Regions from separate parts of the Paenibacillus sp. FSL F4-0122 genome, predicted to be linked through region 1. Evidence: riboswitches for the same ligand, from Rfam matches in the RefSeq annotation. Region 1 holds a riboswitch; the other holds the start of a gene.
The links. A riboswitch is a leader RNA that binds a small molecule or an ion and turns the genes downstream of it on or off. The one in region 1 is predicted to bind cyclic di-AMP.
Positions count from the first base shown of each region.

Region 2: another riboswitch for cyclic di-AMP. It lies ahead of MHH49_RS07240 (hypothetical protein); the one in region 1 lies ahead of MHH49_RS30010 (KamA family radical SAM protein).

Region 1 covers NZ_JBBODI010000001.1:6,794,396-6,802,581, forward strand. The annotation lists gene MHH49_RS29995 (HAD family hydrolase) at 1-529, opposite strand, end outside; gene MHH49_RS30000 (ABC transporter substrate-binding protein) at 1,056-2,081, shown strand; gene MHH49_RS30005 (AraC family transcriptional regulator) at 2,221-3,879, shown strand; cyclic di-AMP (ydaO/yuaA leader) riboswitch at 3,935-4,078, shown strand; gene MHH49_RS30010 (KamA family radical SAM protein) at 4,211-5,371, shown strand; gene MHH49_RS30015 (helix-turn-helix transcriptional regulator) at 5,525-6,436, shown strand; gene MHH49_RS30020 (DinB family protein) at 6,519-7,034, shown strand; gene MHH49_RS30025 (YdeI/OmpD-associated family protein) at 7,091-7,660, shown strand.
Region 2 covers NZ_JBBODI010000001.1:1,716,992-1,725,177, forward strand. The annotation lists gene kdpA (potassium-transporting ATPase subunit KdpA) at 1-1,486, opposite strand, end outside; gene kdpF (K(+)-transporting ATPase subunit F) at 1,499-1,576, opposite strand; gene MHH49_RS07240 (hypothetical protein) at 1,703-2,119, opposite strand; cyclic di-AMP (ydaO/yuaA leader) riboswitch at 2,372-2,561, opposite strand; cyclic di-AMP (ydaO/yuaA leader) riboswitch at 2,981-3,145, shown strand; gene MHH49_RS07245 (hypothetical protein) at 3,214-3,768, shown strand; gene MHH49_RS07250 (hypothetical protein) at 3,783-4,304, shown strand; gene MHH49_RS07255 (hypothetical protein) at 4,345-4,797, shown strand; gene MHH49_RS07260 (hypothetical protein) at 5,260-5,454, opposite strand; gene MHH49_RS07265 (ABC transporter permease) at 5,486-6,766, opposite strand; gene MHH49_RS07270 (ABC transporter ATP-binding protein) at 6,759-7,661, opposite strand; gene MHH49_RS07275 (ATP-binding cassette domain-containing protein) at 7,666-8,186, opposite strand, start outside.

The DNA of each region.
Region 1 (8,186 bases):
CTGCCGCTGCCTTAGATCCATTCGGTGAATCCTCGATAGCAACCGCCTCATCAGCTGTGATTCCAAGACAAGCTAACGTTTGGTTATATAGCTCCGGATCTGGTTTCACTTTTGCCACATGGTCGGCAGTCCGAACACATTCGAAATACTCGCGAATACCCAATTGATTCAGATATTTTTCCACCCATTCCAGGGAAGAACTTGAGGCCAGCCCTATGCGCAGTCCAGCTGCCTTGGCAGAATCAAGATAATGCTGAATACCTGGTCTTATTGTTTCAAGCTCCATAAGTTTGCTGTGTCTCTGTTTAACAGCCTTGCTGAACTCTTCTTTGTCAATTGCGAGCTTAAGATCAGTCATCAAATATTCATAAGGATTAAAACTGTTCAAGCTCGTGCCGATGCAGGTGGAATATTGTTCAAGCGTCAGGTCCACTCCATATTCTGCATAAGCCTCGTTAAATGCGGTGTACCAAGCAGTCTCCGTGTCGATAATCGTTCCGTCAAAATCAAAAATAATTCCTTTGATCACAATCAACCATCTCCCTCGTATTATGTTTGGTTAGAATATCTTACGCAAAACCTTCTGCATATTCTACAAAAAGCTATTTCGGCTTGCGTTTGACTATAAAAACCATAACAAAGCCCTTCTACTGACGTCAAGCACGGTAGATAACATGCCACGTAATGATAACGATTACAATCAATGCGGACAACTCTGAATTTTTGCATCACCTGAACATCTTAATACATAACAATAATCAGATTCAAAAAAACACCACAATCCTATGTGCTTCAAGGGATTCCTTCTGCCAAGTTTGTTATGAAGGCAAGCTCCCTCTCTTTCTCTCCATTGCTGTTATTTAGAGTATTTTTCCAAGCAGCTAAAAATAATTTAAAATAATTTCAACCACATCCTTTTTACTTGATTGTACAAATCAAATTACGGGGTTATTTTTTGTCCATTGAGTAAAAAGAGGCTTTAATTTATGATATATTTAATCGATAATGATTATCATTATTGGTGGTCGTTACATATAATAGGGAGGCAATAAGATATGAACAAGGCACGACAGTCCTTCGCTGTGGTATGTGTACTATTTTTGATGAGTACATTGCTACTGGCGTGCGGAAACTCAAAGGAACAATCCTCTGCCAATAGTACGGCAAACGCAACCGGGAACTCTTCCGCTGCAACCGCGGCACCTTCAGCAGAACCCTCAGATAGCAGTACAGATGAAGCTGCAGCGACTACCCGCTCCTATACAGATTACATAGGACATACTGTAGAGATTCCAGTGAATCCGCAGCGAATTATCTATTCTGGAGAAACTTATGGCGATTTGCTCGCACTTGGTGTGCAGGCGGTAGGTTATCCTCTTTCTATGGGGGAAGGCCAGATTTTTGAAGAACAATTGCAAGGTGTGGAGGATGTAGGCTTCCCTATCAATCTGGAAAAAACATTGGAGCTTCAGCCTGACTTGATCATCTATGCGGGCACAGATGAAGCTGATTTCGAGCAGCTCTCCAAAATTGCACCAACGATAATATTTAATACCTTTGCCCCACTCCAGGAACGTATGCTGGACATTGGTGGAATTGTTGGTAAAACGACTGAAGCAGAAGCATGGCTTGCCCAGTATAAAACCGCTGAAGAGAACATGTGGAAGCAATTGAAATCCGCAGGCATGAAAGAGGGCGAAACGGCTGCGGTCTTCACTTATTATCCAGGAGACAGACTATTTATAATGGCAGCAACCGGACTTTCACAGGTACTCTATGGGGAGAATGGCTTCAAGGCAACTCCAGCTATTCAGAAGATACTTGATGAAGGTAAAGGGTTCCAGGAAGTATCCATGGAAGTCCTGAAAGAATATGCCGGAGACCGGATATTCATCTTGACTCCAGTGGCAGAAGAAGCAAAACAATCCACAGAGAATCTATTAAAGAGCCCTATCTGGAAGAGCCTTCCTGCCGTCAAGAACGGATATGTCTATACACAAGACATCATGAAGACTTCAAGTGATGCAACAACAAGAGAATGGCTGCTTGGCGAAATTCCACAGCTATTGAATATGAAATAACCTTCTGTGATGAAGAGTTTAACACAAGGCTGATAAAAAACTGCAAGAAGCATGTCAACAGCTGTTGATATGCTTCTTTTTTTTATATACAATGAATTCATTGATAATCATTCTCACCAAATGAACGGAGGCTGAACCCATGCTGCATACATCATCGTCCTGCCCCCCACTCCACTCTCTGCTATTTCAGCTAAACGAGGCCGAACTGATGATTCAAGCTGCCGATTCAAGCTCTATAACGCGTACAACCCAGGACTATACCCTTCTCATATTTACTGGAGGGAACGGACAATTGAACCTCGATGATCAAAGCGTGATACTAAGTACGGATAAATGTTATCTACTATCTCCTGGAATCTCCTATAGTACGAACAACCAGGAGCTGACGTTGTATTATTACCTCATCACCTTTACAGCAATTTATACAACCAAGCTTCCTAAACGATATTCTGGAGAGCTGCTTTCCGGCAGACGGGAGTTAATTGTGCACCCGTTCACCAAGGTAATCCGACTAGTCGAAGACCTGCTCATGAACAGGAATAACACCGATGATGTACAACAATTCAAGCGACAATTAAAATTCCAAGAATTGCTGCTGTTACTTTTTGAGCATAATTACCCTTCCAAACACCTGCCAAGTCCTACGGAATCCGTAGAAAAGACCATAACATTCATTCAGGAGCATTATACAGAGAGTATCACCGTGAAGCAGTTAGCTGAACTGGCGGGAATATCAATCTGGCAATATACACCGATCTTTCAGCAGCTTACGGGTAAAAAGCCGCTTGAATACCTGACGGATCTGCGTATTAATCATTCCAAACGATTCCTGCAGGAATCGACTGAACCACTGCGGGAAATCGCCAGACTGGTCGGCTTCTCGGATGAATACTATTTCAGCCGCCGCTTTCGGCAAAAAACCGGAGTTACACCCGGACAATATGCACATCAGCAAGGTCGTAAGCTTACCGTCAAGGATTGGACGGGTCATGAGGTGGAAATTCCTGAACGAGCGAAACGTATTGTCTATCATGGCGAGACACTTGGCGACCTTCTCGCGTTAGGTGTAAAGCCTATCGGTGGAGATGAAGCATTCGCCCGGAACAGCGTCTATAAACATCGGCTTAAGAAGCTCGCCAACGTCGGGTTTCCACTGGACCCGCAGTTGACCGCTTCCCTAAACCCAGATTTGATCATTTTGGCAAATAGTGATGAAAGAGCCTACAGAGCAGTTTCTGGTATCGCTCCGACACTCACCTTTGATTCATTTGCGCCTCTCGACAACCGAATGCGGACATTAGGCAGTTGGCTAGGTAAACAGCGCGAAGCCGAAGCATGGCTGGAGTCATTCACAATCAAAAACGCTGCCATGTGGCAGCAGCTTTACTCGACAACTCTCCAAGTTGGAGAAACCGCCTCTGCTTTGGTCTATGATCATGGAGATCATCTATATGCTATGGGAATGTCCGGATTCTCCACTGCGCTTTATGCCCCATGTGGTTTACAACCGACCGAAGAGATCCAAGCCATATTGGACGAAGAGTTAGGGTTCGCCGAAGTTGATCCAACACGACTGCCTGCCTACGCCGGAGATCATATCTTCATGTTCATTCCGGAACGCAAAGACTCGCGAGCTGCGATGGAACGATTACTAGACAGTTCACTTTGGAACACTCTTCCGGCAGTACGTCAGGGACATGTTTATCTGCTCGACGGAAGCAAATGGAACTCTAGTGATGCGTTAACCCGGGAGAAGCTGCTAACGCTGTTGCCTAAACTACTCGGCGGAAGTAGCTAGCAATTGAAGGTGAATCTAGGATTCTCTTTTGACTTATCAAAACTTGATAGGGTATACTTTATCTACGCTTAATTTCCAACTTTTACAGTTGAAAAGCGGGGGAACCAGTTTATTGGGGCGAATCATTGAGCATTAGAATGTAGGGTACCATCTTACCCGAGTCCGTCAGCTAACCTCGTCAGCAGTGGATGGGTCTGCTTTTCATGTTATTTACATAACCAGAGACCCTTGCTAAGGGTCTCTTTTTGTGCTTTTTTTGGACCCTGCTGGCAGTAGATTGGCCTTTGACACTAAGGCTCCCTCATTTCTCACACTACGAGACAAAGGAGAGATGTACGTGCAAAAGGTAAAGTACTTCACGGATATTAACAAAATAGCTATGTTGTCTGAGCTGGAAAAAGAGAATCTGAAAGAAATTACAGACAAATTTGTTTTTCGTGTAAATGACTACTATCTGTCTTTGATTAACTGGGATGATCCAGATGATCCCATCCGTAAGCTGGTTATTCCTAACGAAGGTGAACTGCTGGAGTATGGGCGCTGGGACGCCTCCGATGAGGACACGAATTATGTGGTACCTGGTTGTCAGTACAAGTATAGAACCACTGCACTACTGATTGTATCCGAGGTCTGCGGGGCTTATTGCCGCTACTGTTTCCGTAAGCGTCTGTTCCGAAATGACGTGAAAGAGGCGATGGCTGATGTCTCTCCGGGCTTGGAGTATATCGCAAAGAATCCGGAGATTAACAACGTACTTCTTACGGGTGGGGATAGTTTAATTCTCTCCACACCGAAGCTAAGATCCATTATTGAAAATCTAAGAAGCATTGAGCATGTTAAGATCATTAGACTAGGTTCCAAAATTCCCGTATTTAATCCGATGCGGATCTCTGAAGACGAAGAGCTGCTGGAGCTGATTCGTACTTACTCTACCGAAGACAAACGAATCTATGTTATGGCGCACATCAATCATCCTCGTGAAATCACACCTGAAGCCAAAAAAGCATTTAAAGCTCTCCACAACGCAGGGGCAATTGTCGTAAATCAGACTCCCATCCTCAAAGGCATCAACGATGATCCCATTATTTTAGGGGAACTACTGGACCGACTTTCATGGGCTGGCGTTACACCCTACTACTTCTTTGTGAACCGGCCCGTTGCCGGAAACCGGGATTTCGTATTACCGCTCGAGCAAGTCTATCAAATTGTAGAAGAAGCCAAAGCTAGAACCTCAGGACTTGGCAAAAGAGTACGCTTATCCATGAGCCACACCTCAGGAAAAATAGAAATTCTCGCCATTGATAACGGGAAAGCCTATCTCAAATACCATCAATCCAGAGATCAGGAATACGGAAAATTCATGATTCTAGATTGTCCAAAGGACGCCGAATGGTTCGATGACCTGCCTGGGAATGAGCAATATTGGACCCCACCTGTGAAAAAAACGATGCTATTATTTCTGTTAATCATTTATCAGAGCCTGCGGATTTAATCTGTAAATAAATTAATCGGCTCTGTCAGACTCTGTCATAGGATATTTCTTCATCACCAACAACAAAACTCCTCCCTCCCAAAATTAGCCCGAAAAAATCTATGATATAATCACGCTGTAACACGAAATGAACTAATGGGTGGGAATGCACACATGAAATTGGAACGATTGATTTCTATGATCTACAAGCTATTGAACCACGAAGTTTTATCTGCCTCCAAGCTGGCTGAAGAGTTTCAGGTTTCCCAGCGAACAATCTATAGGGATATCGATGTGATTTGTGCCGCTGGCATCCCGGTCGTAACGTATCAGGGTACTAAAGGTGGATATGGCATTATGGACGGATATAAAATGGATAAAAGCCTGCTCCGTTCGTATGATGTCACTTCTCTGATTACTGTACTTAACAGTCTCTCTTCCGTGTTTGAAGATGAGCATACGCAAGGAACCATTGAACGGCTGCAAACGATAGGAACGGAGCCACAGACTTCTAGTCTCGCGGTGGATCTTGAAACCCGGCGTACGGATCCTGACGCACTTCCTCTTTTACGTGCGGCTATAGCGGAACGAAATGTTGTCCGTTTTGATTACATCAGTGTAAAAAATGAACGTACAACCCGTGAAATGGAACCAGTAAAGCTTCATTTTAAATATAGCAACTGGTACATCTATGGTTATTGCCGGGCACGGCAGGATTATCGGGAGTTTCGTCTTTCCCGGATGCTGAATTTGTTCCTGACGCAGGATACCTTTCAATCACAACATGAAGTACCCAAAGAGGCTGGCTGTTCAAACAGGGTAGATCAGGTCGAGGAAGTAGTGATACGGGTGGGACCTGAGGCTTTGGCAGAAGCGTTGGATCAGTTTCACCAAGTCGATAAGGAATTTCATTCCGATAAAAGCATGACGATGCGAATTCCTGTGTATAAGCCATTGGAAGCTCGTTGGCTTTGGTCCATTCTGCTGAGTTTCGGCAGCGGGGCCGAAGTCCTCGAACCCCCTGCATTGCGAGGTATTTTAAAAGAGCAGCTTCAAAACACACTCAAACTTTATGAAGAAGTATGACAGTCTGATGTCATACTTCTTCTTTTATATTAACAACAGTAACAAAAACAAATCCATGACAATTCAAAAGGAGACAATACGAATGACAAATTATCCAGTAGAAATGTTTAAATACCACACATGGGCAAACCAAACTATCCTGGGGAGAATCAAGGAACTCCCGGCTTCTGTGCTAAGTCAAGAAGTGAACAGCTCATTTCCCACCATCGCTCATGCCCTTAGCCATATCTATGCGGTTGATACGATCTGGTATCTTGTTTTAACGGGCACTGCCATGCCTGAGGCTTTTCAACAAAGTATCCCGCTAAATTTGAGCATTCTAGATTCTGTGGATGAATACGTAAATATCTTTGCCCAGCTATCAGAACAATACAAAGAATGGTTACACAACCAATCCGATTTGGAGCAAACCATTCTGCTTGACAATCCATTCGCCGGAATCCGCCAAACACGCCTATCAGAAATTGTGTTGCAAGTCGTCAATCACGGGACTTATCATAGAGGTAATATATCTACTATGTTACGGCAGTTAGGCCACGCTTCCACCATGAATGACTATTCTCTTTTTTGGTATCAGGTAACAGCGGAAGCTATTTAAACACTAATGGGCAATCTGCCCCACTCCATACCTAGAAAGGAAATTGTATTTTAATTATGGAGATTGAAAATCTAATTACAGTAAAAACGAGAGAAGATTTAAGAGTTTGGCTGCAGGAGAATTGTAAGACTGAAAAATCTTGTTGGGTACTCGTTAGTATGAAGCCAAACCCAGAAACGTTGCTATATTTGGACGTAGTTGAGGAATGTTTGTGTTTTGGATGGATCGATGGAGTGAAAAAGAAAATTTCGGAAACAGAGCTGGCGCAAAGACTCTCTCCCCGAAGTAAAAAAAGCTCTTGGACTGAATTGAACAAAGAACGGGTCCGCCGCCTCGAAAAGCTGGGGTTAATGAGTGCTGAAGGAAAACGGATACTTCCTGATATGAACCCTGATTCTTTTATAGTAGATAAGATTATAGAGCAAAGGCTAAAAGAGGACAGGCAAGTATATGAGAATTTCCGGGCCTTTCCCCCCCTTTATAAAAGAGTTCGGATCGACACGATCCAAAGCAATAAACATCAGCCAGATTTATTTAAGAGTAAATTAGACAAATTCATAACAAACACTAAAGAAAATAAAATGTACGGGCAATGGCATGATAACGGACGTCTGCTCGATTATTAAGCTGCGCTAGATGCATGATCTCCTGCTGAGGCTTTCGGACTCCAATGACGCTATTTACTAATTTATCGCCTCTTCAGCAATCCATCGGACTCCAGCGCAGCTATTCCTTAGAAACAGGCTCTTATAAGGCGTTTTTTTTCGCCAATAGGGGCTATGCGGTCCGATAATACTCCAAATGACGGATTTTCCTGCATTTAAGGTCCGCTGAGTCCGATACGCCGAAGAATGATCATTTGCTGGACTCCTGAGTCCGACACCGCCGAAGCATGGTCATTCACTGGTCTGCTGAGTCCGACACCGCCGAAGCATGGTCATTCGCTGGGTCAACTGCTATTGCTACTGCTACTGCTACTGATACCATGATCTCCTGCTGAGGCTTTCGGACCCCAATGACGCTATTTACTAATTTATCGCCTTTTCAGCAACTCATCGGACTCCAGCGCAGCTATTCCTTAGAAACTGGCTCTTATAAGGCGTTTTTTTCGCCAATAGGGGCTATGCGGTCCGATAATACTCCAAATGGCGG
Region 2 (8,186 bases), 5.1 Mb from region 1:
TAGAGACATAACGGCCAAGCAGCATTACGATCCCGGTTGTAACATTCCAAAAGGTGGTATTGTCCGCAAGCCCTTCAAATCCTGAACCATTGTTCGCGGCAGAAGAGACATATTCATATAACACTTGGCTAAGTCCATGGAATCCGGGATTCGTAATGGAACCGTTGCCCAAGCCCGTTAAGAACGCACCTGCTGTTGGTACAAGGATAATGAACGGATGCACAAGGATAGCAATCGCAATCAGCTTCATCTCCTTGGCTTCTATCTTTCGCCCGAGAAACTCTGGTGTTCTGCCAACCATTAGTCCACATAAGAAGACGCCCATGATGGCATACATCAGCATATTGATTAGTCCTACACCTTTTCCCCCGAAGACGTTATTGAGCATCATTAGGGCCAGAGGGGTAATGCCACCCAGCGGTGTCAGCGTATCATGCATATTGTTAACACTACCTGTCGTAGCTGCCGTTGTTACCGAAGTGAACAGCGAAGATTGCGGGATCCCAAAACGTACCTCTTTACCTTCCATGCTGCCTTGCGAAGACTCGATCCCCAGCGCATTAATAGCGGGATTCCCTTTAGTTTCCGCATAATAATTCAGCCCCAGCAGCAGAACGAACAAGGTCATCATTGCTGTGAAAATCACCCAGCCCTGACGTTTGTTCTTAGCGAACAACCCGTACATATATGGCAAAGAGGCTGGCAACATCCACATAGAGAGAATCTCCAGAACGTTCGTAAGTGGATTAGGGTTCTCAAAAGGATGCGCTGAATTGGCTCCGAAGAAGCCGCCACCATTCGTACCTAAGTGTTTAATTGACTCCAAAGAAGCGACTGGACCGATAGCGATTTGTTGCGTCTGCCCTTCGAGTGTAGTGACCTCAAGCGATGGCTTGAGCGTTTGTGGCACATGCAATCCTACCAGCACCAATGAAACTAGCAGAGCTAATGGAATGAATACACGAATATGTGCTTTTACGAAGTCCTCAAAAAAATTCCCGACTGATTTCTGTCCTGTAATCCCTCTGACAAAAGCAACCGCAACAGAAAATCCGCTCGCTGCAGACGTGAACATCATCATCGTGATGACTGCCATTTGTGAAAAATACGATAGTCCCGTCTCCCCGCTATAATGCTGCAGGTTCGTATTGGTCATAAAGCTGATCACCGTATTAAATGAAAGCGTCTGTTCCATATCGGCAATTCCATTCGGGTTCAGCGGCAATCCCCGCTGTAATCTTAGAAAAATATAACTGAAAGCAACCAGTACGATATTAGTTAAAACAAAGCTGAGTGCATACTTCTTCCAGGACATTCCGTCCCGTTTTTTCAGGCCGATCAGCTTATAAATACCTTTCTCTGTGCCTGCAAACCAGCGATCCGTACGATTCGGTTCGTTAGAAAATACATGATATAAATACGTCCCCATCGGCTTGACCAACAAGATGAGAATTACAATTACGACGACTATTTGCAAAATGCCCATGAATGCCCCTCCTTAAAATTTCTCAGGATGAATCAACGCGTAAACCAGATATATAAACAACAGTAGGGTAACAGCGATTACTAGAATCACAGCTTATCCCTCCCCGTATCCTCAACTACACCTGCGCACCAGCGCATAAAGCCATAAAATAACCCGTAAATTACAGCTAACGAAGCCACCATATACAGATCCATCATATCTTCCGCACTCCTTCCATTATCCTTGATGAGGTGATCTATCGATTAGAAAATCAGCATCACCACTATGGGAATAGATTACATAGCTCGCACCAAGTCTTTTATAGACCAATCTAGGATTTATAGAACTTGTAATCACAAAAATTGGCTGTGTCGTCCAGGTACGGCACATCTGAATATAGCGGCAGCAAAGCGGAAAGCTGCTCTCAAACAGATATACCCTGCCTACCGGGAACGATGGGCGAAACCAAGTGCTCTGATGGCGGGTATCCACTAGAATAACCTGCTCGATTCCGAGCTCCTCTAGTAAAGCCTTCTCAGCCAGATTGTTGGTTAATCCCGCCATCTTAATACCCCTGAACTTCAGAAGTTTAATGAAATGTTCTCCCGCCTTTGTAGGCGCACATACAAGCACATATTCATTCTGATCCGTCATCTCTTTTTTCTCCTCCTGCTCATTTACAACAAGGAGGCAACGAAAATCTCCGAAAGGATGTTGACCTATCGTCATTTTCGGGCACAACCTAAAGCTCGGTTGTGTCACGTCATTAGACGCTGCCTTACAAATACCGCTAATGATGAATTTAGCGACCTCTTGGGGGAGGCCTCCATAAATGCTTTGCTTCTAAGAGCACAGCAAAAAGCCACAAAGGATCTCCTCTGTGGCTCGCTAGCGGTCACATTGCACTCATCCTCTCTCCATACGCTTACGAGGTTAGCTGTCGGATTCGGGCGGTGAGAGTCGCCCTACCTGTATAGATGCGAACTCACTCGCACCCTCTACAGGATTCACCCCATAATCAGCTTCCGACTCTCACATCGGCTGCCGATTGTTGGTTCCCCCGCTTTCCTTATCGGAAATTAAGCGGATCAAATATTCGATTGTCGTTGAAACAGGAGTAATCATACTCTTATGCACGAAGACTTGTAAAACCTGAATGATGCCAAAATAATGCAAATTAAAAACTATTTTCCCATTAGATAGCGCTTACTTGATATCTAATCTCTCTATATCTCTTGTTTACTCGAGTTTCGAGCGTTTAATCGCTATCTATAACCCATGTGATTTTATTCACCTTTTTAGGGTGAAAATACTGCAAATTCCCTTTATAGGTTGAAACGCAAGAAGCAGAGGTTGAGCGAGAAAGAGGCGCGATAACACGCCATAAATACCTATTTACCTCGTTTTTCAGTCGTAGTCGGCAGGATATGGTTAAAATCGCTCTAAAAGAACATTTTCCGTTTTTTACAGAAAATCTTGAAAAGAGTATGATTCGGGTTGAATCTAATTCATGAAAAACAATCAACGCTGAGTTCCTGCATTCGCAGGGAACGGGGGAACCATCAGGCCACCTGGCCTACTTGGGGTGAATCCAAAGGAGACTGCGTAAGTCTCAATAGGTAGGGCGACTCTCACCGTCCGAATCCGACAGCTAACCTCGTAAGCGTAAAGAGAGAGACCCTTGATCCGCCACGCTTTGGCCCAGGTATATCTGCCTGTAATCCAAAACCGCAGCAGAGGTCCTCCTCTTGCTGCGGTTTTTGCGTTACCTGAGCCTATTAGGTGATAGCACGCTGGATGGGGTGAATGTTTTGAAGCACTATTATTTAGGGATACATCAAGGGCTGCTTGAGCCGATAAGTCTAAATTACGTTTGTTTCGGGGCCTTGTGGTTCGAAGAAAATAATCACAGGTACATTGTAGGTTATGCATTTGGCCAGAACCAGATCCAAGCCCTTCGCCAATTCAGTACACCTTCTTCTTGTAAAGACTGTTTAGACTCTAAGATTGTATATGAAATATATAAAAAAATTCGAGAACAACAACAGCAGCAGGATTGGTCATCGCATCAAAAACTCCCGTGGTTTACAGCCTTCAAGGAGCCTTGGAAAGATGTAAGCGCCGGTTGGTATGTCTTGAGATCCCGCAGCACCTTTCCCTTACATCTATCTGTTATACGGAAAGAGAAGTTCCGACTATGGCTAGAGCATACCGCAGTCTGTGAGAATAAAATGGAAATGCTCGCTTGTGTAGAAAAGGCTAGTGTCACTCATCATGTAGACTTAAAGCTTTTGGAAATCTAAGGAGGAACCCTACTATGGACCAGCGCAGACTATCCCGCATTGAAGTATTTGTATTGGATGAACCCGAGCCTATTCACTATGGAATGGAAGGGGCTGAAGGCTGCCGTTATGGTATTCTGAAGCTCACCTGTAAGGGAGGTTGCAGTTGGGGGGCTTGTCTAATCTCTGCCAACACCAAAAATTTCGATCTCATTAAATGGAGTTCTTTTTTACGGGCTATCTGTCATTGCCGTCTTGAGGAAGCGCTGGATAAGGTCCGCCGCGAAGGTTCAGATTGGGAGCAGGTTAAGCTTGAGCTAGTTCAGGGTGCTTTGCAGGATTTAAAGGCCAAGCTCCAGGGTAAATCCTTGGCTGGGCATATTCAGCAAGGGCGTCTGTACAGTGTTGCAGCTGGGGGGAGCAATTCCAGAAGTGAACGGCTCTACTACAAACCTTCCAAAGCTTTTTCCACTGCCTCCCAGCAGAAACACAGTTGCCCGGAACCAGACACCGCCGATCTTATCAATAAATCCATCTCTTACTTTTCTATATTATAGATTCAAGCAAATCTCTCATTCTGAAAGGATCGTGTTCACCATGCCTGACCCCTTACCTCCCGTGTCCACCTACAGTGCTAAATTTGCAGAGTGTGTTCAAAAGTATACTAATGAAGTCTACGTACTCAGTTCCATGTTATTAGAACAATCTAATGAGGCAGACAAGGTTACTATCCGCACCTTCACAGAGCTTCATAAAATATATCGTCAGGATAACTTCGACCCTCAGTTATTCTCTATCCACGCTTACCGCACTTGTATTCGCCAGTGTGCTGATTCTTTTGCCCGGCGCTCTCTTCTATCGGCTAAGGGATTACCTTGGGAGGAACAGCTTGTGAAGGTATTGTGGTACGGCTTAAAGCTGCCTCTTTCTCAAATAAGCATTATTCTGCAAAAAAGTGTTCCTGCACTGAAAGCACAGCTTAGAGCTGTACGGGAGCAGATGACCGACCAAGCGGATATACGAACGAGCGCAAATCTTTCTATAATTTAGTCACTGACTAGAATTCAGACGATCTTTAAGCGCATGAAGCATCTAACGGACTCAGGAGCCTTTAATTGAAGCTTTTCCTCAAATTTGGCCGGCGTTCGGACTCCAGTAGAAATCCCGAGCGATGAGCGTCTCGGATCGTCTTCAAGCAGGCCCTAATCATCTTCCACCAAGGCAAGGCTTACGGACCCAGATGACATTATTTGCACGTTTATCGCCTTTTGAGCATAGTATCGGACTCCAGTGCAACTATTTGGTTAAAAGAGCTACTAATTCACCGTTTTTCATGCCAATAGCGACTATTGTGTCCGATATCTTGCCAAATCTCGATGATTGTTGCATTTAAGTGTTGCTGGGTCCGTTAGCTATATCAGCTCGTATACAAAGAGATTGCCAACGCAAAAACGGGGATATCCCAGCAACCATAAATGGCTGTTAGGATCCCCCCCGAAAATTCAGTACCTACTATTGTGCCTTACTCTTACGCGCCTTACTGTACATCCACAATCCTGCCAACATCCCCACTATAGCAACACCGGTCAATACGCCTTGAACGAAATCCATAAAAGTGGAGCCATCCGGAAGCATTCTACTAACCGAAGCCAGTGATACCGAACTCATTAAAAGCATAATGGTATATTGTTCGCTTGTAGACATCATTAGCACTCCTTAAAAGTTATATGAGGCCTTCTTAGATCTTGTATGCTTTCATCGCTTTTCTGATTTCTTTAATACTTGGGCGTTTGCCGTACATCAGTACGCCGGTACGATAGATCTTGGCTGCCAGCCATCCGAAGATGAAGGTAGTCACAAGCAGGATCAGCAGCGATACAATGACTTGCCAGATCGCCACCTCACCGACACCAATTCGGAGCAGCATCGTCAATGGTGAAGTGAAAGGTACATAACTCGCTATCTTAACCACTAGAGTATCTGCATTGGAGATACTGAACAGTGGAACATAGAACGCTACGAAGCCTAACATCATGATTGGCATTACCGCCTGGCCGAGATCCTCCGTACGGCTGACAATCGAACCTACAGCCGCATACATCAAGGCATAGAGGAAGTAACCTAATACGTACAAGACAAATCCATAGAGCAGCAAGTTAATATTGAGCTGGCCTAAATCGAGATCAAAATCAGCCAATACAGTCGCATTATGCGGGAGCGTCAAATTGACGACGATCGCTGCGACAAAGATCCCAATTTGCAATATTCCTACTAGGAAAACACCGATAACTTTACCGAACATTTGCGCTAAAGGTGAGGCACTTGTAATGAGAATCTCCATAATCCGCGAGCTTTTCTCAGAGGTTATCTCAGCGGCAATCATGTTGCCTGTCATCATAATGGACATAAAGAACAACATAAGCATGGCATATACGATAATGTAGTTAATGGCCGGAGTGTCCTCCTGAGAGCTTTCACTGCCACCGCCTGCGTTAAGCTGTTGTGTAGTAATCTGCACTGGTGTTGACATTGCAGCAATCTGTTCAGAGGTCAGCTTGTCGCCAACGATGAATTGTGTGTTTGCTTGCTGAAGTGCATTTTGAAGATAAACTTGAACATCTCCGTTTAGTTCTCCATCATTACTGTGATAAGTAACGGGTGGAAGCCCTTCACCAGTAGGTTCTGCAAAAGTAACATAACCTTCTACTGTCTCTTCATCTAATGCTTTCTTTAACTCGGCATCATCCGCAGAAGCATATTGTACTATCTTAGCCTGTGGCATGCCCTCTGGCGCAGTATAAGCCTTCAACAATTCTGCAACCTGATTTCCCTCTTCAGCAATCACAGCAATTTGAGTAACTTCACTTTTGGCCGAATCACCCTTAAACTGATCGATGATATAGGGAAGATTCATCCCTATGCTGAGCAATAATACTAGAATCAAAGTAGTAATCATAAATGATTTCGTTCTAACTTTATTTTTAAAGGTAAAGCCGATAATTGTCCCCATCTTATTCATTAGATTCACCCACCGCTCTGATAAAGATTTGGTTTAACGTAGGTTCCTTGATTTCAAAATGCTCCACTTCACCCTGTGCTATCGCCTGCTGTAAAATACGCTGTGCTGCACCGATCTCACTGATCGATAACAGATACCCACGCTCCAGCCGTTTCACTGCTGTAACGCCTGCGATGGACTCCAGACCTTTTACCTCATTAGCTGTACGCAGCAATACTTCTTCCCGCGGGTAGCCATTCTTAATCGTGCGGATATCCCCTTGAACGACCGTATTGGAACGATCGAGAATCGTAATGTTACGGCACAGCTCTTCTACATGCTCCATCCGGTGCGTAGAGAAAAGGATACTTGTTCCCGAATCACGCAATTCTTTGACCGTATCTTTCAGCAGCTCCACGTTTACTGGGTCCAGCCCGCTGAAAGCTTCATCTAGAATCAGAATCTGCGGTTTATGAACGACAGCGGCGATAAAGCCCATTTTTTGCTGATTTCCTTTGGAAAGCTCTTCTATCTTTTTATTGTAATAATCCGGAACCTCAAATCGATCCAGCCAATAGCGCAAGCTCTTATCTGCATCACTAGCTGACATCCCACGCAGGCGGGCTAAGTAAACGATTTGATCGCTGATCTTCACCTTAGGATATAGTCCGCGTTCTTCGGGCAGATAACCCATAAGTTGCTGCAGTTCACTGTTGAAAGGCTTCCCGTTATACAAAATTTTGCCCTCATCAGGGTAGATTAGGCCGAGTACCATACGCATCGTGGTTGTTTTTCCCGCGCCGTTCGCCCCCAGTAATCCGTAAATTTCCCCTTTACCTACAGTTAGGTTAATTCCGTTTACTGCGGTTTTTTCTCCATATTGCTTAACTACACTTTCCAGCTTTAAGGCTTCCATTTCTCTAGTCCCCTCTCTTGTGGTCAATTAGAATAGGACGATGACCCTGTGTCCATAAACTTAATATTTCGTCCAGTTCCAAACTGCGGCTCTTGATAACCTTTACGCCCAAGTTATGAATGCGTTTCTCGTTTTCAGAAAATTGTTCTATGATAAAAGAAGCTACACCCGGTGTATCCATTGTAAAGTGCAAGCCTCCTGGCAACTCAGCCGATAACTCCGCAAGCTCCTCTTCATCCGCAGCATTCACCCAAACCTCGGTCCAAGCACCGAACAGACTGTCTTTTTCAGCCATGCCCAGCAGTTCTCCCCGATGCATAAGGACGATATAATCCGCCAGCCGCCGCACCTCATCCACAATGTGTGTGGAGATGATGATCGTTGCGTTGTTCTCATCCATATATTTACGAAGTGTCTCGATCATAATCTTCCAAGCAAAAGGATCAAGACCTGATGAAGGTTCATCCAATAGCAGCAGACTTGGCCGCGCCGCAAGTGCTGCAGCAATTTCGAATTTCCGGCGCT